2 regions of the Sporosarcina sp. FSL K6-1508 genome follow, and region 1 is predicted to be linked to the other one. Evidence: a T-box and tRNA genes for the amino acid it is inferred to sense, from the RefSeq annotation. Region 1 holds a T-box; the other holds one or more tRNA genes.
What was found. A T-box is a leader RNA that pairs with one kind of tRNA and senses whether it is charged. The one in region 1 lies ahead of proS (proline--tRNA ligase), so its partner is inferred to be a tRNA-Pro.

Region 1 (4,030 bases):
CATTCGAAATACTAATGACTTATTTCGAGAGCTGACATTCGGAACGCTTGCAAGAATAGTTATCCCATTCATTAAAACTCTATGAGTGATTTTGATTCCAAATGTATTGGAAAACGCTCCTACCGATTTATCCGGGGAGCGTTTTATATTACGATTGCTTATAGAAATTGAAAGAAAGAATTCCTTTAAATACGCTTCGGCGCTTTGAGGATGCATCCCGCCATTAGTTTTACCGCTAAACTTTCAGATTTATGGCTTCGGCTACCCCAGTAAGGCGCCTAAACAATTTTTACAAGTTTCCATACTTCCATCATATAATTAATAAGCCCGACTGAACCACACGGTATGTTTCGCTTCTTTTCCGCAATTGATGCAAGTCGACTTCGTAGCCGGTGGATTGAATGGTATATTACGTGTCGTGAATTTCGTTTCTGTTTTCACTTGTTCCTCACAAGCGTCATCTCCGCACCATCCCGCAAGGATCCATCCAGGGATTTCTCCGCCTTCAGTTGAATCCGCAATATGAGTTGTTAATTGTGCAAGTGAATCAACATGTATATGGGAGTGTTTTTCACGGAATGTACGGGCTTTGTCCAATAAGCGTGTTTGCATTGTCGCTAATTCTTCTTCAATTTTTGCGACGAGTACGGAAAGCTCCACAGCTTCTTTTTCGTCTTCATCTCGTGCTTTGATGAGCGCTTGATTTTTTTCTAAATCACGTGGTCCTAATTCTACTCGAACCGGTACGCCTTTCAATTCCCACTCATTGAACTTGTAACCTGGTGATTGATCGGAGTCGTCTAAACGCACACGAATTCCTTTTGCTTTTAACTCCGCAAAAATCCCATCTAGTTTCTCCATAATTTCAGGGTTTTTCTTCCATGGCCCTACCGGAATTAATATGACCTGTGTTGGTGCAACACGCGGTGGTAGTACAAGACCTTGTTCATCCCCATGAACCATGATGACAGAACCAATCAATCGTGTGGAAGTTCCCCATGATGTTGTATGAACAAATTCATGCTTATTTTCTTTATTTAGATACTTAATATCAAATGCTTCCGCAAATTTCGTTCCTAAGTAATGTGAAGTTCCCGCTTGAACAGCCTTTCCGTCCCTCATCATTGCTTCGATGGAATACGTATCCACTGCTCCTGCAAAACGCTCGGAAGGCGTCTTTTGACCATCATATACTGGAATCGCCAGCAACTCTTCGACAACTTCTTTATAAATGTTGAGCATTTGCATCGTTTCAGCACGTGCTTCTTCTTCATCCACGTGAGCTGTATGCCCTTCTTGCCATAAAAACTCAGACGTCCGAATGAACGGAAGTGTTTTCTTTTCCCAACGGAAGACGTTCGCCCATTGGTTAATTAACACGGGTAGATCTCGATAGCTTTTAATCCAATCTGAATAGAGATGCCCGATCATCGTCTCAGAAGTTGGACGAAGTGCTAAACGCTCCTCTAGTTTTTCACCCGCAGCTTCGGTAACCCAAGGGAGTTCTGGTGAAAACCCTTCGATATGATCCTTCTCTTTTTCGAAAAATGACTCTGGAATCAGCATTGGGAAATAGGCATTACGATGTCCCGTTTCTTTAAAACGTTTATCCATCTCAGCCTGGATATGTTCCCAAATTTCATAACCATCCGGTTTGAATGCAATGCACCCGCGAACTGGCGTGTAATCCATTAAATCCGCCTTTTTAATTGTGTCGATATACCAGCTTGTAAAATCATTTTTCTGTTGATTGGTCATTAATTTCCCCTCCTAAAATAATAAAGAAATCCTTCGGTTGCCTGAAATCTGGACATCAAAAAAGCACAAAGTTGCCCTTATAATAAGGACGTCTTTGTGCTGAATGGACGTGGTACCACCTTAGTTTAGCCTAAATTAAGTTAAATTCAAGCCCTCTAAAACGTTTGATAACGAAAACGACTCGGTTATGTTGGCATAACGTCTCAGTGGTAGGTTTCAACAAGAAGGGGTGATATAGCTTTCAGCAAGTCGCTACATTTTCTGTTTCACAATTCTTGTCTACTTGATCACATCAAAGATTTCATATTACTTTTAATATATCAAATACAAGTGTTTCGTACAACCAGATGAGACTTCATTTTACAGGTATCACGTATAAAGACATATATTGTCGCATACGACTGCACAGTCCTTTTGAAATCTTGCGCTAAAAATAGCTTACACTAACGGTTTCGATATCTAGTCTTAATTTAACTTTTTTCATCCTCAAGTAAGTGTCTACCATCGCCGCTCTAAAAATACATAAAACACCCAAATGTACGGGATTATATAAATAGCATACAAGTAATTTAAGTTAATTCTGAAATGCTCACTCTGGGCTTGAAGATAAAAGGATAGCTTGGTTATTGGTACTGTTTTTATGATAATGGCTATGACTGTTAATCCAATCATGATTTGAAATACAGAATTATTTGTTAGGCTTTCAAATAACGGAATGACCTTAAGTATAATTGAAAATTGTACAAAGCATAGGAATTCCTGTACTTTTTGTTCCAACTTTTCGTTATTTAATCTCGTAACTTTTCCAATTTTGAATCCCCCTTTAGAGTGTGAGCTTATATAGGATGTAAAAGATAGATCTGTTGGGCTATTATTATTCGTCATGCTATACTAAATGAGAATTGTTTTCATTTGTAGTTTAGAAAACTCCTATACTTTCTAAACATAAAGGGGGATTATCAGATGAGTTATCAAGAAGGGAAAAACATAGTCGAACAAAACATTTTAGGTCGGAGGACAATCAAATCTTTTAAAAAGGATTCGATTAGTGCTGAAGTGATTATTGAGCTGCTAAATGTGGCGAAATGGGCACCGAACCACAAGTTGACGGAACCGTGGCGCTTTCAATTGTACGTGGATGAAGGAAAAGAACAGTTTGTTCAAGCCTATATTCATTCACAGCCGAAAGTAGATGGCGAAATTTCAGAAAAAGTGAAAAGAAAAGCACAATATTTCCGGGATATTCCGGTTCATCTTGTAGTTGTTATGCCTGAAGACCCCCGCCAAAGAAGGTGGGACGAGGATTACGGGGCGGTTTCCTCACTAATTCAAAACTTCCAGCTTGCGGCATGGGAAAGGGAGATCGGAATGATTTGGCGAACGAATGATTGGGTGTACGATCCGTTATTCAGGGAAGCTATCGGTGTCCTACCTGGTGAAAAAGTAGTAGCGACGTTGATGATTGGCTATCCTAAACATATACCCGAGGCTCAAACACGCACGGATATTCGTGAACTTGTTACGATCATTAATAACTAACCTTTCGAATTGAAGACTAAGTAGTACTTGTGAACGGTTATCCGAATTAATTAATACACATACTCATAAACTCCTGTCATTAGCAATATAGTTAGGCTATATAAGTTAAGATATGGAGGAGGATATCATGCAAACAAAAGAAGTACGCTTACGTCGAATTCAGCAACTAGCTCATGAAATCATGGATGAGATGAATAGAGGGAATGAGCCGAGACAAATTGAAACGTTAAATCTTGCGGTTGATAATCTATCTCGGGCACTTGGAGATTTAGCCGATCCATTCGGTAATTATTCACTCGACTATATAGAAGAAAAAGTAGGAAATGCCCATTATCTACTTTTTAAAAACGAAAAAAAGGTAAAGATTTATACTTAATGAACGGCTATCCCTTATGACTAAAATCCCGCTAATCTCGTCTAAAGTTCCAACGAGAGTACCGGGATTTTTTGTTACGCTCTATGTTTTCATTTATAGGAGTTCTTTCTGATTTCCGGACGCACAACTAGCACATCTTCATACGCCAAAGATCAATAGTTGTTCCTTGGTTAACGGTACCCCTACTGAATAAAGTTAAACTCAGGGAAGTTGGATAAATCGGAAAACCGGATGAAAAATACGCCAAACGCTAAAATGCCAAGAAATAGAATCATAAACGTTTGCTTGAACGTATTTTTGACGCGCATGTGCGTCAAAACGCCGCCAATTTGAATGAAATCATGATGAATTAGCAAA
Region 2 (4,030 bases), 1.3 Mb from region 1:
CTTATTATGGCAAACCCCAATTCATTTGCCGATAGAAGATCTGGGGCAGCCCGAGACGGAGAAGATAGCTTTCAGGAAATAGCGAAATCTGGAACATCCGAAACTCCATCCGATTTCATTGGAGATCATGATAACTATAATACTTTATATGACACAGATATTACAGACGGTGCAGCTGAAGATATCGAAGAATTCACAGGTACCGATATTAACGGTAAATCACGCGGTTTTGTCAGATCAGATGCTTCAGAAAAGTATGAAGCGGAGCTGGACGCTGAAGGAATCGAATCCCCCCTTGGTGATATTCCTTACCATGAAAAGGACAGTTATACTGATAATGAAAAGAAGTGATATTATACCATAAGCCATTTAGGCTTATGGTATAAATGGACAAATTAAAAAGTAGCATTACAAGTTCACTAGAAACTTGTAATGCTACTTTTTTGCATGACCCCTACGGGATTCGAACCCGTGATACCGCCGTGAAAGGGCGGTGTCTTAACCGCTTGACCAAGGGGCCAAAATATATATGGCGGAGAAGGAGGGATTCGAACCCTCGCACCGCTTTCGCGATCTATACCCTTAGCAGGGGCACCTCTTGAGCCGCTTGAGTACTTCCCCATATATATAAATGGCTCCGCAGGTAGGACTCGAACCTACGACCGATCGGTTAACAGCCGATTGCTCTACCACTGAGCTACTGCGGAATGGTGGGCCTAAGTGGACTCGAACCACCGACCTCACGCTTATCAGGCGTGCGCTCTAACCAGCTGAGCTATAGGCCCTTGGAGCGAGTGAAGGGAATCGAACCCTCATCATCAGCTTGGAAGGCTGAGGTTTTACCACTAAACTACACTCGCATAATAATGGTGGCTCAGGACGGAATCGAACCGCCGACACAAGGATTTTCAGTCCTTTGCTCTACCGACTGAGCTACTGAGCCATATATTCGGTTCACATTAAGCAGTTAGCTTAACTTAAACCTTACTATACTACTAATAAAAATGGCGGTCCCGACCGGGATCGAACCGGCGATCTCCTGCGTGACAGGCAGGCATGTTAACCGCTACACCACGGGACCATTTGGTTGCGGGGGCAGGATTTGAACCTGCGACCTTCGGGTTATGAGCCCGACGAGATACCACTTCTCCACCCCGCGACAACAATATATTACTTTTTCTTACACCACTTTTAAAAAATGGAGGAGGTAGAGGGATTCGAACCCCCGCGGGATTTGACTCCCCTGTCGGTTTTCAAGACCGATCCCTTCAGCCGGGCTTGGGTATACCTCCGTGATTATATAGAATAGTGGTGGACCTTGCAGGACTCGAACCTGCGACCGGACGGTTATGAGCCGTCTGCTCTAACCAACTGAGCTAAAGGTCCTTTAAGATGGCGGCAGAGGGGATCGAACCCCCGACCTCACGGGTATGAACCGTACGCTCTAGCCAGCTGAGCTACGCCGCCAGGATCTTTATTGAAATTGTGTTGGTGGAGCCTAGCGGGATCGAACCGCTGACCTCCTGCGTGCAAGGCAGGCGCTCTCCCAGCTGAGCTAAGGCCCCATTCTAACTGATTATTATTTAAGCAACAAATCTGCTTAAAATGGTGGCTTCTTTAAGCGGTGAAGCTGCTTAAAGATCTTAATGGTCGGGAAGACAGGATTCGAACCTGCGACCCCTTGGTCCCAAACCAAGTGCTCTACCAAGCTGAGCTACGTCCCGTTAAATTATGAATTATAAAGTGCAAATTGAAAAGTTATAATGGTGCGCCCGGCAGAAGTCGAATCCACAACCTCCTGATCCGTAGTCAGGTGCTCTATCCAATTGAGCTACGAGCGCATATGATTAAAAATGTTATTAATGCCGAGAACCGGAATCGAACCGGTACGGTAGTCACCTACCGCAGGATTTTAAGTCCTGTGCGTCTGCCAGTTCCGCCACCCCGGCAAAAATATGGAGCGGAAGACGGGATTCGAACCCGCGACCCCGACCTTGGCAAGGTCGTATTCTACCACTGAACTACTTCCGCATTATAAGTGCGGGTAAAGGGAGTCGAACCCCCACGCCCGAAGGCACTAGATCCTAAGTCTAGCGCGTCTGCCAGTTCCGCCATACCCGCAATATAAATCATGACTGCTAAGTCATAAAAATGGTGAGCCATGCAGGATTCGAACCTGCGACCCTCTGATTAAAAGTCAGATGCTCTACCAACTGAGCTAATGGCTCGAAAAGTGGTGCCGGAGAAAGGACTTGAACCCTCAACCTACTGATTACAAGTCAGTTGCTCTACCAGTTGAGCTACTCCGGCGAAAGAATTAAAGTAAATGGTGGAGGATGACGGGCTCGAACCGCCGACCCCCTGCTTGTAAGGCAGGTGCTCTCCCAGCTGAGCTAATCCTCCTGGGTTATATTTTATAATGAATTGATAAATTCATCAGCATTTTCATCCACACTGTTTTTTCTATGTATTAATTGCTTGTCCCACTATGTGTGAAATGCAAGCCACTTACTACAAAGACTTTTTATGTAATGAATCTCACAGGCCCGGCGGCGTCCTACTCTCACAGGGGGGAACCCCCAACTACCATCGGCGCTGAAGAGCTTAACTTCCGTGTTCGGTATGGGAACGGGTGTGACCTCTTCGCAATCGTCACCAGACCTGCATCATCTTTTCTCAAAGACAATATTCATTATATCAGTTTCTAAACTTAATTGCAAGTACTTTTTTTTATGAACGGTACTTATTCGCTCAAAACTGAATGAAATAGACATTGTGCTACACGAATCAGGGTAATCAAGCCCTTTTCAAAATTGGTTAAGTCCTCGATCGATTAGTATCCGTCAGCTCCACACGTCGCCGTGCTTCCACCCCAGACCTATCAACCTCATCTTCTTTGAGGGATCTTACTTACTTGCGTAATGGGAAATCTCATCTCGAGGGGGGCTTCATGCTTAGATGCTTTCAGCATTTATCCCGTCCATACATAGCTACCCAGCGATGCCTTTGGCAAGACAACTGGTACACCAGAGGTATGTCCATCCCGGTCCTCTCGTACTAAGGACAGCTCCTCTCAAATTTCCTGCGCCCGCGACGGATAGGGACCGAACTGTCTCACGACGTTCTGAACCCAGCTCGCGTACCGCTTTAATGGGCGAACAGCCCAACCCTTGGGACCGACTACAGCCCCAGGATGCGATGAGCCGACATCGAGGTGCCAAACCTCCCCGTCGATGTGGACTCTTGGGGGAGATAAGCCTGTTATCCCCGGGGTAGCTTTTATCCGTTGAGCGATGGCCCTTCCATGCGGAACCACCGGATCACTAAGCCCGTCTTTCGACCCTGCTCGACTTGTAGGTCTCGCAGTCAAGCTCCCTTATGCCTTTGCACTCTGCGAATGATGTCCAACCATTCTGAGGGAACCTTTGGGCGCCTCCGTTACTCTTTAGGAGGCGACCGCCCCAGTCAAACTGCCCGCCTGACACTGTCTCCTGCCCCGATAAGGGGCATGGGTTAGAAGTCCAATACAGCCAGGGTAGTATCCCACCAACGCCTCATCCGAAGCTAGCGCTCCGGAATCCAAGGCTCCTACCTATCCTGTACAGGCTGCACCGGAATTCAATATCAGGTTACAGTAAAGCTCCACGGGGTCTTTCCGTCCTGTCGCGGGTAACCTGCATCTTCACAGGTATTATAATTTCACCGAGTCTCTCGTTGAGACAGTGCCCAGATCGTTACGCCTTTCGTGCGGGTCGGAACTTACCCGACAAGGAATTTCGCTACCTTAGGACCGTTATAGTTACGGCCGCCGTTTACTGGGGCTTCAATTCGAAGCTTCGCTTGCGCTGACCTCTCCTCTTAACCTTCCAGCACCGGGCAGGCGTCAGCCCCTATACTTCACCTTGCGGTTTTGCAGAGACCTGTGTTTTTGCTAAACAGTCGCCTGGGCCTATTCACTGCGGCTCTCTCGGGCTTTAACACCCTACCAGAGCACCCCTTCTCCCGAAGTTACGGGGTCATTTTGCCGAGT

Region 2: it has a tRNA-Pro gene. The T-box ahead of proS (proline--tRNA ligase) is inferred to sense a tRNA for this amino acid. The anticodon was not compared.

What each region holds. Positions count from the first base shown of each region.
Region 1 is NZ_JBBOXF010000001.1:656,933-660,962, forward strand. Features, by position in the region: gene proS (proline--tRNA ligase) at 319-1,758, opposite strand; T-box leader at 1,840-2,063, opposite strand; gene MKZ11_RS02965 (nitroreductase family protein) at 2,722-3,297, shown strand; gene MKZ11_RS02970 (hypothetical protein) at 3,425-3,673, shown strand; gene MKZ11_RS02975 (hypothetical protein) at 3,856-4,030, opposite strand, start outside.
Region 2 is NZ_JBBOXF010000001.1:1,996,672-2,000,701, reverse strand. Features, by position in the region: gene MKZ11_RS10090 (TraR/DksA C4-type zinc finger protein) at 1-351, shown strand, start outside; tRNA gene MKZ11_RS10085 (tRNA-Glu) at 449-520, opposite strand; tRNA gene MKZ11_RS10080 (tRNA-Ser) at 531-621, opposite strand; tRNA gene MKZ11_RS10075 (tRNA-Asn) at 633-707, opposite strand; tRNA gene MKZ11_RS10070 (tRNA-Ile) at 709-785, opposite strand; tRNA gene MKZ11_RS10065 (tRNA-Gly) at 787-860, opposite strand; tRNA gene MKZ11_RS10060 (tRNA-Phe) at 868-943, opposite strand; tRNA gene MKZ11_RS10055 (tRNA-Asp) at 1,006-1,081, opposite strand; tRNA gene MKZ11_RS10050 (tRNA-Met) at 1,085-1,159, opposite strand; tRNA gene MKZ11_RS10045 (tRNA-Ser) at 1,200-1,292, opposite strand; tRNA gene MKZ11_RS10040 (tRNA-Ile) at 1,310-1,386, opposite strand; tRNA gene MKZ11_RS10035 (tRNA-Met) at 1,394-1,467, opposite strand; tRNA gene MKZ11_RS10030 (tRNA-Ala) at 1,490-1,565, opposite strand; tRNA gene MKZ11_RS10025 (tRNA-Pro) at 1,648-1,724, opposite strand; tRNA gene MKZ11_RS10020 (tRNA-Arg) at 1,765-1,841, opposite strand; tRNA gene MKZ11_RS10015 (tRNA-Leu) at 1,864-1,949, opposite strand; tRNA gene MKZ11_RS10010 (tRNA-Gly) at 1,957-2,031, opposite strand; tRNA gene MKZ11_RS10005 (tRNA-Leu) at 2,040-2,121, opposite strand; tRNA gene MKZ11_RS10000 (tRNA-Lys) at 2,153-2,228, opposite strand; tRNA gene MKZ11_RS09995 (tRNA-Thr) at 2,235-2,310, opposite strand; tRNA gene MKZ11_RS09990 (tRNA-Val) at 2,328-2,403, opposite strand; rRNA gene rrf (5S ribosomal RNA) at 2,545-2,660, opposite strand; rRNA gene MKZ11_RS09980 (23S ribosomal RNA) at 2,814-4,030, opposite strand, start outside.